DNA from 4 places in the Pantoea sp. X-Soil-OKNW-556 genome. Region 2 is predicted to be linked to each of the others. Evidence: predicted binding sites of a transcription regulator. Region 2 holds the regulator's gene; each other region holds the start of a gene.
What was found. The regulator CRP, encoded in region 2, controls carbon source genes, mostly activating them, when cyclic AMP is high. The targets are predictions, from matches to a motif close to ATGTGANNNNNNTCACAT.
Positions count from the first base shown of each region.

Region 1 (3,968 bases), 4.0 Mb from region 2:
TAACGCTTTCATAATTTGACCCATATCAAATGACGATGGGGCGGGCATGTCCGCCCCGGAAAGTGGGGACGGGCATACCCGCCCCAGGGATATTAACGATTTGTTCAGGCGGTGGTTTTGCTACCAGACAGCAAATCCAGCACGTCTTGCACGTTGGTGGTGTTCGCCAGCTTCTCAATCACGCTTTCGTCGTCCAGCGCGTTAGTCAGGCTGGTGATGACCTGGATGTGTTCGTTATTGCGCGCAGCAATACCGATCACCAGGCGAGCCACTTCGTCAGACTCTTCACCGAACTGCACGCCCGCCGGATACTGGCAGAACACTACGCCGGTTTTCAACACGCGATCTTTAGCTTCCACCGTGCCGTGCGGTACGGCAATCGACTCACCGAGATAAGTCGGGGTCAGCTTTTCACGCTCCAGCATCGCATCCACGTATTCCGGCTGCACGTAGCCGCCTTTTACCAGTTGCTCACCGGCAAAGCGAATCGCCTGCTCTTTGTTGCTGGCGCTCAGGCCAAGGAACACGTTGTTTGCACCCAGTTTAAACAGATGCGCGTTACCGGCATCGAAGCTGTCAGCCAGCGTGGTCTGCACGGTTTCGCGATGGGCTTCGCTACGATTGGCCGCCACCAGACGCTCGGTCAAATTGGTGTACAAGGCACTGTCGAGGAAGTTGTTCAGCGAAATATGCTGGGCCTGCGGTGCCTGACGCATCGCACGCTCGGTCAGATCGCGGTGGGTGATCACCAGGTCCACATCACCCGGCAGGGCGTTAATGGCGCTGTTGGTCACCGAAATGTTGCTCAGACCGGCATCCTGCACTTTCTTACGCAGTACGCCTGCACCCATTGCACTGGAACCCATGCCGGCATCACAAGCCACGATGATTTTACGTACGTGGTTCAGGTCAACGCTCATCGCATCACCGGCAACCGGCGCACCTGCAACGCTCTGGCCTTTAGACTGGGCTTTCATGTCCTGCATACGCTTGGTGGCGGCTTCGATGTCGTCTTCATCTTTTACTTTGCTGGTTTTCAGCAGGATTGAAGAGATGACAAAGGAAACGGCGAACGCAGCGATAATCGCGGTCACGTTAGCAAAGTAAGTACCTTTTGGCGTCATCGCCAGCACTGCCAGGATGGAACCCGGAGAAGCCGGAGAAACCAGGCCGCCGTGCAGTACGGTCAGGGTGAACACGCCAGTCATACCACCGAGAATTACCGCCAGCAGCAGACGCGGTGCCATCAGTACGTACGGGAAGTAAATTTCGTGGATACCACCCAGGAAGTGGATGATGGCAGCACCACCGGCTGATTGTTTGGCGCTACCGCGACCAAAAATCATATACGCCACCAGTACGCCCATACCCGGACCTGGGTTGGCTTCGATCAGGAAGAAGATCGATTTGCCCACTTCGCTCGCCTGCTGGATACCCAGCGGAGAGAAGATACCGTGGTTGATGGCGTTGTTGAGGAACAGGATTTTCGCCGGTTCAACAAAGATGGAGGTCAACGGCAGCAGGTTATTCTGCACCATCAGATTTACGCCTGCGGCGAGAATATGGGACAGACCTTCCACCAACGGACCGATACCGATAAACGCCAGCAGCGCCAGCAGCATACCGATGATACCGGCGGAGAAGTTGTTCACCAGCATCTCGAAGCCGCTTTTGATCTTGCCATCAACGGCACGGTCAAAGTGTTTGATCGCCCAGCCGCCCAGCGGACCGGCAATCATGGAGCCGAGGAACATCGGCATATCCGCACCGACAATCACACCCATAGTGGTGATTGCGCCGACCACGCCACCACGATCGCCACCCACCAGACGACCACCGGTGAAACCGATCAACAGCGGCAGCAGGTAGGTAATCATCGGGCCAACGAGTTTCGCCAGCGTCGCGTTTGGAATCCATCCGGTTGGAATGAACAGTGCAGTGATGATACCCCAGGCGATAAACGCACCGATGTTAGGCATCACCATGTTACTCAGAAAGCGACCAAAGCTCTGAACTTTGACCTTCACTGATGAGGACATAAACCCACCCCTTATTGAGACGCGCTGCAATAAGAGAGCGCGTTTGTTTTTGTTAAGACGTTACGGCGGGGGCCGTGGCATTACTGTATGCAGGCGGACTCTAGCACTAGTTTATGACGCTGCGTAGAGCGTGGGTAAAGTGTGATATAGATCACGCTAAGTTGGGGTGAGAAGGGTGCTATTAGGTGATATTGATCACAAAAATGCCGTGTAAGAAAAGTACGATGCTGAATATTTAGACAAATCAGGAGGCTAAATGTGACATTTATCACTTTTTTACTTATGGGGTTTGTTTCATAAATGTGATGAGGATCACAAACAATATTTGGTCGAAAATGCGCCAGATCACACTCTGCCGCAGCAGGAAGAATCAGAAAAGCGGAATGTAAGGAAGTGACAAAAGTCTGAAAAGCGGGTAATCCATGATTACCCGCCTGAAGAATTACTGAAAACCGCTTTGAACAGTATTCTGCGCCTGGGTCAGAGCCTGGGCATTGCTGGAGAGGGTGCTCATCAGCGTGTTGTATTGGGTGGCCTGATCCTGGGTCGGGAATTGCACGCCGCCATCATTGAAAGTCACGCGTGTACCCTGCGATTGCAGGTAATCACCGGTCTGTACCGCCGCCTGGCTCAGCGCCTGCAACTGTGGCAGCAACGGGATCAGGGTGCTGGCCGGTTGGGTGACCACTTTGGTATAGACGCTGTCATACACTTTTTTCAGGTCATCTGGCTGTTTCAGCGCAGCATGGCTGCTGTCGGCCTGCATTTTGGCGCTCTGAATTTGCTGTGTCAGCACGCTCAGATTGCCGCTGGCCTGGCGCAGCGTGTCACGACGCGTCAGGTAATCCTGCGGTACACGAATGGCCGCCAACTCATCGACCACCGGACGCATGCCCTGTTCAACGGCCTGATTCACCTGCTGCGAGAAACCATAAAGAATGGCGTAATCACTCGCGTAGTTGCCGAACGTTTGCTTCTGGTTTTCGCTCAGGCTGGGCAGATGCTCGCCGCTGCGCATGACCGTGTTCTGGAGAAAATCAGTAAAGGCTTTACGCTGATCGCCCTCTTTGTCGCCACAGGCGGTAAGTTGCAGCACTGCGAGCAGCGTGACGACCAGCATGCCGCTACGCATCCAGATGCGGGAAATTCCTGACGCCATATTCAACTCCTGTAAGTCACCTAATGGCAGATTTCAATTCGATGGGAAAGGTCCTAAAGGATAGAACAATGGCCTGGTGCACACAACGGCGGGGTGAGGTAAAAACTGCGCGATAAATCGCGCCGCGACGCTTCAGTGCACGTAGCGGCGCAATTTATTGCGCGGGGAATCACTGGCTGGCGTCAATACACCAATGCTTGTCCATCTTTGCGGCTTTCAGTGGCAGCGATATAGAACCCTTGCGGGTCGCGCACAATCGCCTGGGCACCGCCGAAGTTGTAGCCCTGAAGCGGGTCCTCCACCACAATCTGATGGCCCATGCCACGTAGCGCTGCGATCGCATTACGATCCATCCCGGCTTCAACCACCACTTCGCGCCCCTGTACCACGCGCCAGCGCGGGGCATCAATTGCCGCCTGTGGGTTCTGTTTATGCAGCATGATGCGTAGCGCCATTTGCAAATGGCCCTGCGCCTGCATTGGACCGCCCATCACGCCAAACGACATCAGCGGCTGGCCGTCACCGTCCAGCGCAAATGCCGGAATGATGGTATGGAACGGACGTTTGCCGCCGGCCACCACATTGGGGTGCTCTGGATCGAGCGAGAAGCCTGCGCCACGGTTTTGCAGGCTGATGCCGGTGCCGGGGACCACAACGCCAGAACCGAAGCCCATAAAGTTAGACTGAATAAAGGACACCATCATGCCGCTGGCATCGGCGGTGGAGAGATACACCGTGCCGCTCTGCTGTGGTGAGCCGTAGGTAAAATC
Region 1 covers NZ_AP035990.1:117,398-121,365, forward strand. The annotation lists gene mtlD (mannitol-1-phosphate 5-dehydrogenase) at 1-12, opposite strand, end outside; gene AC6I8T_RS00550 (PTS mannitol transporter subunit IICBA) at 105-2,039, opposite strand; gene AC6I8T_RS00555 (DUF3053 domain-containing protein) at 2,482-3,198, opposite strand; gene AC6I8T_RS00560 (gamma-glutamyltransferase family protein) at 3,381-3,968, opposite strand, start outside.
Region 1: the regulator CRP is predicted to act here: its motif matches at 2,296-2,313, upstream of AC6I8T_RS00550 (PTS mannitol transporter subunit IICBA).

Region 2 (3,968 bases):
CTACCAAACATCAGCATCACGGCAAAACGTGCAGCGGTGCGTAAGGCGGGGGATTTCAGCGACAGATAGCTGCGCAGCGCCGGAAAAAACGGCAGACGCCGTTGGCGATCGGCCATCAGATCACGGGTATACAGCGGTTTCTGGGTGCGCAGCACGCGCGCAATGCGGCTGAAGTGATACAGGCAGAAATTCCCCACCGGATTGTCCGGGTGCTGGCGGGCAATTTTTTCCAGCGCACCCAGCTGCTTATCCATTTGAAACCGTTCCGGCAGTTGGTGATACAAAATGGCATCGGCCAGCAAGCGCAGACGGGCGGAGATGGTCTTGGCATTCCAGCGAATCACCGCTTCAGCATGGCTCTGCTCCACCAGCTTTTGCACTTCTTCCGGCTGATGCAGGCTGACGGAGATATGTTCCTGCAAATCGAGTGCCACCTGAAAGGCACGCGTCAGGCGTTTATGGCTGTTATCGCGGCTGGCCGACAGCATATGCATTTGCTGGTAGCAGGTGGTGATCAGATCTACCGCTTTTTGCTGGCGTGCCAGCAACGGCGGCAGCGCTTTCTCCGGGTCGGTCAGCTGCGTCAACAGGGTATATTTGGCATCGCAATAATCCGCCAGCTCACGGTACAGCAGGCTCAGCGACTCGCGCATCGGCTGCTCTTTCCACAGCCAAAACCAGAACCAGTTGAACAACCCATACCACAAGGTCCCGCCGATATAGAGCAGCGGAGGCACCCAGATCGGCATACGTCCCACCAGGCTCAGGGTAAAGATGGAGGCAATCAGCGTGGCGGGTAACAAGCGGCCATGCAACGGGCTGATCTCACCCGTCACGCCCACTAATAGTGGCAGCACCAGCAGAATCAGCGGCAGGGGGACGTGATAATCCGTCAGCCACTGGATCAGAAAGCTGCCGGTCGCAAACAGGGAACCGCCAATAATCAGGCGTTTAAAAAAGCGTTTATGGGGCGTATCAAGACCGGCGATGTTGCAACAGGCGGGCACTAAGGAGAACAGCAAGCCTTTTTGCAGGTCGCCAAACAGCCAGCCGAGGGCCACGGGCAGGCACAGCACCAGCGTTTGCCGCAGGGCATAGTTCACTTCGGGATGATAGATGATTCGACGCCACATCAGCTCATCGCAGACAAAAACGGCGTGATGCTGCCATCACGCCGTGGGTGAGAAGAAATTAGCGGGTGCCGTAAACGACGATGGTTTTACCATGTGCGGAGATCAGGTTTTGATCTTCCAGCATTTTCAGAATACGGCCAACTGTCTCGCGTGAGCATCCGACGATCTGACCAATTTCCTGACGGGTGATTTTGATCTGCATCCCGTCCGGGTGGGTCATGGCATCGGGCTGTTTGGCCAGATTGAGCAGCGTCTGCGCAATGCGACCGGTCACATCAAGGAAGGCAAGGTTGCCCACTTTTTCTGATGTCACCTGTAGGCGACGCGCCATCTGCGCCGAAAGACGCATTAAAATATCCGGGTTTACCTGAATCAGCTGACGGAATTTTTTGTAGGAAATTTCAGCCACTTCGCAGGCAGTTTTGGCTCGTACCCAGGCACTACGTTCCTGACCTTCTTCAAACAGGCCAAGCTCGCCGATGAAATCCCCCTGATTGAGGTAGGAGAGAATCATCTCTTTGCCTTCTTCATCCTTGATCAGCACCGCAACGGCACCTTTCACGATGTAGTAGAGCGTTTCCGCTTTCTCACCCTGATGAATCAGGGTGCTTTTGGATGGATATTTGTGAATATGGCAATGGGACAGGAACCATTCGAGTGTAGGGTCTGTTTGCGGTTTGCCGAGAACCATTCGCTATTATCCTCTGTTGTAATCGTGCCCAAAACACAGGGGGCAGTTTTCCCTGTCAGGCGGTGAAATCGTAGAGCGCTTCCTGTTAAGGAAAATTATTCGGGTGGACTCTTAAGCCAGGCTTCTGATTCTTCCCGCCTTCGTCTATTGCGACGAAAATATTTTCAGCTCTGTTTGTAGCACAGCTTTTGCTAGCTGTCTTCTGTTGTCTCGCTTCAGCAAAAGGGCGATTAGTCTGGATTGCTGTTTCTCAGGTGAAAGCGTACTCTGGCGGCAAATCAGCCTATTCAGGAGAAAGAATAATGCAGGCACGGGTTAAATGGGTGGAAGGGCTTACCTTTCTCGGAGAATCCTCATCAGGTCACCAGATATTAATGGATGGCAATTCGGGCGACAAAGCACCGAGCCCGATGGAGATGGTGCTGATGGCGGCAGGCGGTTGCAGCGCGATTGACGTCGTGTCGATCCTGCAAAAAGGGCGCAATGATGTGAAGGATTGTGAGGTCAAACTGACCTCGGAACGTCGTGAAGAAGCGCCACGCATTTTCACACATATCAACCTGCATTTTATTGTTACCGGCAAAGCGCTGGGCGATAAAGCAGTGGCGCGGGCGGTTGATCTGTCGGCTGAAAAATATTGCTCGGTAGCGATTATGCTGGGCAAAGGGGTAGAAATCACCCACAGCTACGAGGTTATTGAACTCTAGCCCGGTCGTAACGGCGCGATAAATCGCGCCGTTACGGTTATGTTTGATTATTCGATGCGTTTGCCTTCAATCAGTCGCTGCACCAGCGGCGTCATAATCAGCTCCATCGCCAGACCCATTTTGCCGCCGGGCACCACCAGGGTGTTCATATGCGAGATAAAGGAATCCTGAATCATCGCCAGCAGATAGGGGAAGGCAATACCTTCCAGACCACGGAAATGGATCACCACAAAGCTTTCATCAAGTGATGGAATTTCACGCGCAGCAAACGGGTTAGACGTATCGACGGTGGGTACGCGCTGGAAGTTGATATGGGTGCGTGAGAACTGCGGGGTGATGAAGTTGATGTAATCTTCCATCGAACGCACCACCGAATCCATCACCGCTTCGCGTGAATGGCCGCGCTCGCTGGTGTCGCGAATCAGCTTTTGAATCCACTCAAGGTTGACGATCGGTACCACACCTACCAATAAGTCGACGTGTTCAGCCACGTTGTGCTGCTGCGTCACCACCCCGCCGTGCAAGCCTTCATAAAACAACACATCGGTGTTTTCCGGCAGCGGCTGCCATGGGGTGAAGGTACCCGGCACCTGATTCCACGGCACGGCCTCGTCATAGGTATGCAGATATTTGCGCGACTGACCAAGACCGGTTTTACCGTATTGCTTAAAGGTTTGCTCCAGCAGGCCAAAATCGTTGGCCTCCGGGCCGAAATAGCTGATATGACGGCCAAGGTCGCGCGCTTTGCGGATCGCCATGTCCATCTCAGGGCGCGTGTAGCGATGAAAACTGTCACCTTCGACCTCTGCCGCATGCAGGTTCAACTGCTGGAATATTTTGCGGAAGGCAAGGCTGGTGGTGGTGGTTCCGGCGCCGCTGGAACCGGTAACGGCAATGATCGGATGCCTGGCTGACATAACAAAGCTCCCTGTGAAGTCCGGCGATGAGCATTGTTAGCACGAAAAGCCGGGATGTGCATTAGCCGCGAAATTCACCGCGTGCCATGATATTGACGGTTTCGTGCAGTTCTGACCACACCAGTACTGCGTCACCGCGTTCCAGCTGGCGACGCACATCAGCGACTTTTTGCGCCAGACTGCGCTCCTGTTCACCGTAGTCGGTGCCTTCGCGTAATACAAAGGCTTCGATCAGGTTTTCCAGCGTTTCAGCTTCAAGTTGTTGCCACGGAATAATCACGATCATACATCCAGGTAAGTTGATAACCACTGCGGCACGCGTTGTTCCAGCCACATTTGCGGTCGTAGCAGCGTACCGCCAACAAAGCCGACATGGCCGCCTTGCTGCGTCAGCTGATATTGAATCGAGGACGACAGTTGCTCCGGCTTCGGTATTACTGCGTCGGTCATAAAGGGATCGTCCTTAGCATGGATGATCAGCAGCGGTTTGCGTACCCCGGTCAGCAGCGGCATCGCGCTG
Region 2 covers NZ_AP035990.1:4,095,124-4,099,091, reverse strand. The annotation lists gene AC6I8T_RS19150 (YccS/YhfK family putative transporter) at 1-1,133, opposite strand, end outside; gene crp (cAMP-activated global transcriptional regulator CRP) at 1,192-1,824, opposite strand; gene AC6I8T_RS19140 (OsmC family protein) at 2,127-2,531, shown strand; gene AC6I8T_RS19135 (phosphoribulokinase) at 2,579-3,448, opposite strand; gene AC6I8T_RS19130 (YheU family protein) at 3,510-3,728, opposite strand; gene AC6I8T_RS19125 (hydrolase) at 3,731-3,968, opposite strand, start outside.

Region 3 (3,968 bases), 1.1 Mb from region 2:
TTCACCGGTGCAAACGGACTGCCAGTTGCCACCAGTGCGGCTCCGTCGGTCCAGGCGATAATATCTGCCGGAGTTGCTTCAACGCGCGAGGTTGGATTGGACAACGGCATCACAATCGGGCGTTTGCAGTGCTTGTTCATCTCACGAATGATCTCTTCGGTGAACAGACCTGGCTGTCCGGAAACACCAATCAGGATATCCGGTTTGGCGTTGCGTACCACATCCAACAGAGAGATCGAATCACTGGTGATATCCCAGCCCTTCAGATTGTCGCTCTTCTGCACCAGACGGCTCTGGAAATCGAGCAGATTTGGCAATTTGTCGGTCAGCAGACCAAAGCGATCCACCATCAGGACACGAGAGCGTGCTTCATCATCGCTCAGACCTTCCGACTTCATTTGCGCGATAATTTGTTCGGCGATACCACAGCCAGCAGAACCGGCACCCAGGAACACCACTTTTTGTTCGCACAGGCGGCTGCCTGCGGCACGGCTGGCGGCGATCAACGTACCCACGGTCACCGCGGCGGTGCCCTGAATATCATCGTTGAAGCAGCAGATTTCATCACGATAACGTTCCAGCAGCGGCATGGCGTTTTTCTGGGCGAAGTCTTCAAATTGCAGCAGAACTTTCGGCCAGCGGCGTTTAACGGCCTGGATAAAATCATTAACGAAGGCTTCGTACTCTTCGCCAGAAATACGCGGATGACGCCAGCCCATGTACAGCGGGTCATTCAGCAATTGCTGGTTATTGGTACCTACATCCAGCACTACCGGCAGGGTATACGCCGGACTGATGCCACCACAGGCGGTATACAGCGAAAGTTTACCAATCGGGATCCCCATGCCGCCGATGCCGAGGTCACCGAGGCCGAGAATACGTTCACCATCCGTGACCACAATTACCTTCACGTTCTGTTTGGTGGCGTTTTGCAGCATGTCTTCGATGCGGTCGCGATTGTTATAGGAAATAAACACGCCGCGTGCGCGACGATAAATCTCGGAGAAGTGTTCACAGGCGGCACCGACCGTCGGGGTGTAGATGATCGGCATCATCTCTTCCAGATGATTGTCCAGCAGTCGGTAGAACAGGGTTTCGTTGGTGTCCTGGATATTACGCAGATAGACGTGCTTGTCGTTATTGTTCTTAAAATCCTGGAATTGACGCCAGGCACGCTCTGCCTGTTCTTCAATGGTTTCAACCGCTTCGGGCAGCAGGCCATTAAGATTGAATTCATTACGTTCTTCGAGAGAGAAGGCGCTGCCTTTGTTCAACAGCGGAAATTCCAGCAGGATCGGACCCGCGTAAGGAATATACAGCGGACGTTTACTTTCGTACTCGAGTTCCATGCAATGTTTGCTCCGGTTGCAGTGTTTTCTGGCGTGTCGCCGGGAAAGGTAACGCCAGCCTTTCTTATTGTGAAGTGATTTCTGGCGCCCGATCCTATGAAATTTCCTGCGGATGTACAGCTTTTGTTAATAAAAGGTCACAAAAGCGGTAAAAGGATCACTTAACTGCGATGGCTGACAAGGTTTCTGTTGCAAACGCATGACAACCCAGCGCCGCAAGTGTCGCACGCGTGGCATCTCGCTGGCTGAGGGTTGCCGTCTGACACTCCGCCAGTACCGCCTGCTGAATGCCATCCAGGGCTTCGTTATGCATATTCATCAGAATCAATGCTGCCTGTAGCGGTGGCAGGCTGGGATTAAACGCGGCATTTTCGGCGTAGCGTCCGGTAAAAATCTGCCCACTGCGACTGCGTAGCGCCACGCCGCTGTAGCTCTGACTGTAGGGTGCATGGCTTTGATTGGCGGCTTCGATGGCTGCCTGTTGCAGTGTATCGCCCTGCAAAGCAAAACCATGATCAACCGGGGTGAGCAAACGTTCGGCAATATTCAAATCTGCCGGGCCAAAGGCATCGGGCAGATAATCGCCAAGGGTGCGGATTGCCCGTCCCGGCAGGCTGACGCGAATTGCGGTGCCACTGTTCAGTTCATTCATAAACTGGCGGCAGTGCCCGCAAGGTGTGTAGTTGACGGTGATGGTTTCCAGCCGGGTTTCACCACGCAGCCAGGCATGGGTGATAGCGCTTTGCTCAGCATGTACTGTCTGCTGCAACGGGGCGTTGCGGAACTCCATATTGGCACCAAAATACCAGTTGCCACTGATGCCGCGCGCGATCGCGCCCACGTTAAAGTTCGACACCGGGGCAATCGCGCAGGATGCCGCCAATGGCAACAGCGCGAGAGCGAGGGCATCTGCATCCAGACCGGTAGCCTGCTGTAGCTGTGTCACTTCATTGGCATGCAGCACGCCATGAAAATCGGCCGCGTCCAGCAAGGGTTGCAGCGCCTGTTGCAGTCTGAGCGGCAGGGCAGAGAAAGCGGAAGTGAATCTTGGATGCATAATGGCCTCGTTACCTCGTCAGCGGCGGCACGCCGCCAGAAGGTTTATATGTGATCTATATCTCTCTGACAATGTAAGACGATTTGCGCGTTTCAACTTTGAGAGATCTCTCGCAAGTTTCATCTCAGCCAGTGCATCAGGACCGGGTAGAGAAACGGTGCCAGTAACGACGTAATAATGCCGCAAATCACCAACGCCAGAGAACTGAATGCCCCTTCCTGATAATCAATTTCCGCCGCTCGCGCAGTACCCAACGCATGCGAAGCATTGCCAATGGCTAGTCCCCGCGATGCTTTGCTTTTTACCTGTAACAGATTCAGCAGCATATGACCGAACACGGCACCCAGCACCCCAGCAATCAGCACGCAGATGGCGCTGATGGCGGGAATACCATGCAGCGAGCCGGACACGGCCATCGCGATCGGCGTGGTGACGGATTTCGGCATAATGGTGGCGGCGATCTCCGGGGTCGCTCCCAGCCATAACGCAATGGCGGTGCCGGAAATCATGGCGGTCAGGCTGCCAATAAAACAGACGCTGATAATGGTTTTCCAGCGCGCGCGGATTTGATGCATCTGCTCATACAACGGCAGGGCCAGTGCAACCACGGCAGGTTGTAATAATTGATTCAGCAGCGCACTGCCCGCGAAGTAACGCGCATAAGGCATATGGGTGAGCAACAAAATTGGAATCACAATCGCCATCGCCACCAGCAGCGGATTAATGATGGAGATATTGATTTTCGCGGCCAGCTTGCGTGCCAGGAAATAAGCGGCGAGGGTGAGGGGTAATGACCACCAGATGTCACTCATCGTTCGATTCCTTCCTCACTTTTGGCCGTTGCATCCGTTCAGCGCTCAGGCTCACCACCACCAACACCAGGAAAGTACTGACCAGGCAGGAAACCACAATCGGACCGAATTGGGCGGTAAGGATGTCGGTATAGCCCATCACGCCAACACTGATCGGCACAAACAGCAACGCCATGTAGCGGATCATCAAGTGGCAGCCAGGCTTGACCCAATCAACCGGCAGAATTTGCAGTGCCAGCAAGGCAAACAACAGCAACATACCGATGATGCTACCGGGAATGGTGATCGGGAGAAGGGCGGCAATGCCGATTCCGGCATAAAGAGCAGCGTAAATAATGACAAAGGCACGTAAATAGCGCCAGCAGACAGACAGCACGGTGGGCATGACAGGCTCCTGTTTTCTCAGGACTTCATCATACGCATTAAGCGCATAGCGTGCCAGAGATCACATTGCGAGACAGATTCCGGGTTTGGCGGCATTTCCAGACAGACCCGGTAAAAAAGCATAGTCTGGCGGCGTTCATAAGGAGGTGAGAATGAAAAGAGCGATTCTGCTGCGACGTGAGCTTCGCAAGAATATGACTGAGGCGGAACTTCGGTTATGGCGTTTTTTGCGTGACCGGAATTTATGCGGGGTAAAATTCCGTCGGCAATACGCAATCGGACGTTACATTGTCGACTTTGCCTGTATCGAGCGTTTACTGGTTATCGAGCTTGATGGTGGTCAGCACGCTGAACAATCGACGTTGC
Region 3 covers NZ_AP035990.1:2,995,690-2,999,657, reverse strand. The annotation lists gene AC6I8T_RS14060 (NAD-dependent malic enzyme) at 1-1,349, opposite strand, end outside; gene cdd (cytidine deaminase) at 1,507-2,406, opposite strand; gene AC6I8T_RS14050 (CidB/LrgB family autolysis modulator) at 2,526-3,218, opposite strand; gene AC6I8T_RS14045 (CidA/LrgA family protein) at 3,211-3,603, opposite strand; gene AC6I8T_RS14040 (endonuclease domain-containing protein) at 3,755-3,968, shown strand, end outside.
Region 3: the regulator CRP is predicted to act here: its motif matches at 2,455-2,472, upstream of cdd (cytidine deaminase).

Region 4 (3,968 bases), 3.2 Mb from region 2:
AAGGTTGGGATTCATTCGACTGGCAGGATCGATAAACCAGTGGCGCACCAGCGACTGTGCTTTATCGGCATAACGCTGCTCACCGGAGAAATACCAGGCAAGCGTCAGTGCCTGCACATCAGCGCTAAAGCGTGCCAACCGGACACCATCGCTCTGATCATTTTTGCTGGCTGGATTCACCACACCGTCGCGTCGCAGCCACGGCAGGCCAGCGGGTTGCGACGCGTCTGGCCACCAATAGGCGCTCAGACTGAGATAGTCATGCTTCGAACCACCTGGCGGTAACAGCCCTTTATCGATGACGCTGGGATCAGGATGCTTCAACGCCTGTTGCGCTTCCCGCTGTAATTGTTGCCACGCCGCCAGCGTTGGCGACGCAGCCCGGTGCTGCGCCAGTTGTTGCTTAACCTGCTGTAAATCACTCAGCGAGAGAAAAGCCAGCTCAGTCGCCTGGCTAAAACCGCTACATACCCATAGCGCGAACGCCAGTATCCCAGCCCGTTTCATCCGCCCTGCTCATCAAGTTGCAATGCCACGTACAATAACAGGCGATCGTCAAAGTTGCCGAGATTCAACCCGGTGAGTTCCGAGATACGATTCAGACGATATTCCAGCGTATTACGATGGATAAACAGCGCACGCGCCGTAGCGCTGGGTTGTACGTTATGGCTGAACCAGGCGATTAAGGTACGCCGCAGCAAACCATTGCTATCCATATTTTTCAGTTTCGCCAGCGGTCGGGCCAGCTCATTGGCCTGCCAGCCACCGCGTAAGCTATCGAGCAGTACCGGCAACACCAAATCCTGATAGAAATAGCTGCGTTGTTCCGGCATACGCTGTTTGCCGACCATCATGGTGGTACGGGCGGTACGATAGGAACGTGCGATGCTGCCGGGACCGGTAAAATAGTTCCCCAGCGCAATACGCATGCGCAGATGCCCGCTCTCTTTCATACGTTGTAATAACTGCTCAACCCGACGCCGATGATCGTCCTGATCATAGCGACCGTGCGCATTCAGTGCCGGTTTCAATACCACCATTTCGGTGAGCGAGACAATGGCAATCAGGTTATCGCGCTCGGGCGTGGTCAGCAGCGTTTGCAGTTGCTGCAATTCCGACATGGCGCTATCGACACCAAGTTGCCCGCTGTCCACCTCGACCACCGCAACCACACGCGGTTGATTAAGATCGATACCCAGCCGTTGCGCCCATTCGCTCAACGCCGGTGACAGGGTTTCGCTGCGTACCAGGTTGAGAACCAACTCCTCGCGCAGGCGGCTATCCTGGGCCAGCATATGCAGCAGCCGTGCCTGTTCCAGCATCATCTCTGCCGTCATGCAAACCAGTTCACCGTAATGCCGTAACGCTACGGGTTGCCCGGTCAGACCGATCACACCTACGATTTCACCATCAATACGCAGCGGCAAGTTAATCCCCGGGCGTACACCATGCAGATGCTTAGCCACCGCTTCATCGATGTCTACAACCCTACCCTGCGACAGTACCAGCAGCGCACCTTCGTGCAATTCGCCAATACGCTCGCGGTCGCCACTGCCAATGATGCGGCCACGGGCATCCATCACGTTGACATTGCTGTCAATAATTTTCATGGTGCGGGCAACAATGTCCTGAGCCAGTCGCGCATCAAGATGATAGGTGGCCATTAATCACTCCAGATAAAAGGAACTGCCGACAGAATACGCGCCCGCTTAACGGCTGGCATTGTGCAACTGCACATAGCCGGATAGAGATTGCGGGAATTGCGGGGGAGGTCACATCTGTGATGCTTGTGGCGGCACGATTTATCGTGCGAATTTTGGCACCAGGTGCAAAACCGCGCGTTAAATCGCGTCGTTACGTTTTCTGCATAAAAAAGGCGGACCGAAGTCCGCCTTTGCTTAGCTACAAGAGATTACTGCATCAGCAGGTACAGGCTGTTGTCGCCGCGCTGGACATTCAACGCCAGTACCGAAGGTTTGGTGTCGAGGATCTTGCGCAGTTCGCCCAGATTCGCCACCGACTGCTGGTTCACACCGAGAATCACATCGCCTTTTTTCAGGCCGATGCGCGCCGCGGCACTGCCCGGTTTCACGCTATCAACTCGCACGCCTTTCTGGCCGTTGCTGTCGACATTACTCAGATCTGCACCTTCAATGCCGGTATAGATCGTAGCGGACTGTACTTTATCCTGAGTGCTCTGCTGCAACTCCACAGTGACGCTTACTGGTTTGCCGTCACGCAGCAGACCGAGTTGCAGCTTGGTGCCAACCGGCAGTGAACCGACTTCAGCACGCAGTGCTGAGAAGCTGGTCAGCGGTTTGCCATTCATCGACACCACCACATCACCAGCTTTAATGCCCGCTTTCGCGGCAGCGGAATTCGGCAGAACCTGGCTTACAAAGGCACCACGCTGCGCATCGACTTTCATCGCTTTCGCCAGCTCGGAGTTCAGCTCGGTACCCATGATCCCCAGCTCACCGCGTTTCACCTGGCCATACTCGACCATCTGCGCACTGAGGTTTTTCACCATATTACTCGGGATGGCAAAACCAATACCGATGTTACCGCCGTCCGGAGCCAGGATCGCGGTGTTGATACCAATCAGTTCACCGTTAAGGTTCACCAACGCACCACCCGAGTTACCACGGTTGATCGCAGCATCGGTCTGGATAAAGTTTTCATAGTTCTCAACGTTCAGGCCGCTGCGACCCAGTGCTGAAACGATACCCGAAGTAACGGTTTCGCCCAGACCATAGGGGTTACCGATCGCTACGGTGTAATCGCCCACACGCAGGTTATCTGAATCGGCAATCTTAATCGCCGTCAGGTTTTTCGCATCTTTCAGCTGGATCAGCGCAATATCCGACTGCGGATCTTTACCAATGACTTTCGCATCATAACGGCGGCCATCACTCAACTGCACCTGGATTTTTGTCGCATTTTCAACCACATGGTTGTTAGTCACCACGTAGCCTTTATCAGCATTGATCACCACGCCTGAACCCAACGCGCGGAATTTCTCCTGCTGAGTGTTATCACCGCCGCCGCTGTTATCTCCGCCACCCCCCTGGCACATCGGTGAGCTTTGGAACGGTGAACCGTCCTGGCAGAACGGTGAGTTATCACCAAAGAACTGCTGGAATTGCTGTGACATACGTGGGGTCTTCACCGTGGTGCTCCCTTCCACGCTGATACTCACCACGGAAGGCATCACTTTTTCCAGCATCGGTGCAAGGCTGGGCAGCTGTTGGCTGGAGGAAGAAGCTGTCTCCGCCGCGAAAACACTGACAGGGCTTAACGCCATGCCAAGACTAAGTGCCAGTGCACTTAACATTAATGTGCTTTTTTTCATTCATCTGTGTCTCATATAAGATTTACGTCCGGACCATTGCTGTGGTCGTGATGATGAGATTAAATTGTAAGCGCGAAGTTCCTGATAAAGTTTTGGGTAAAAGTAAAAAATTATTCTTCGTCTTTACAAAACTTCTCTTATTCTACCGCCATCAAACGGCGGTACTCATCCCAGGCATAAAGATCCGTCATTCCGCTGATATAGTCCTGAATCAGGCGTGAGCGATAATAGCGTTCCCACAGCAGGCGTTCATATTTATGCGCCACAATTAAGGTTCGCATTTTTTGCTGATAAGCTTTGCGATGTTTCCCGGATAGTTTATGAAACAGACGGGTCTCAATCGGATGTTTGGCTAAGAAATCATCATTCATCAGGGTGGTAAACTGCTCATAATCGAGCAACATTAATGACTGATAAATTTCCAGTAACCCTTTAATGACACGATAGCCTTGCAATTCCAGTTGTTCGACTTCGGGATGATTAAACACCTGCTGGCGCGCAACCGTTTTAAATAACATCAACAGACGCCCTTCCTCACCATCATCCTCCAGCAGAGCATGATTAAAATTCCCTGTAAAAATAGCCGGTAAGTTATCGATAAAGCGCCGTACGGCAT
Region 4 covers NZ_AP035990.1:894,859-898,826, reverse strand. The annotation lists gene AC6I8T_RS03950 (alginate lyase family protein) at 1-507, opposite strand, end outside; gene AC6I8T_RS03945 (CdaR family transcriptional regulator) at 504-1,664, opposite strand; gene degP (serine endoprotease DegP) at 1,913-3,352, opposite strand; gene dgt (dGTPase) at 3,490-3,968, opposite strand, start outside.
Region 4: the regulator CRP is predicted to act here: its motif matches at 1,761-1,778, upstream of AC6I8T_RS03945 (CdaR family transcriptional regulator).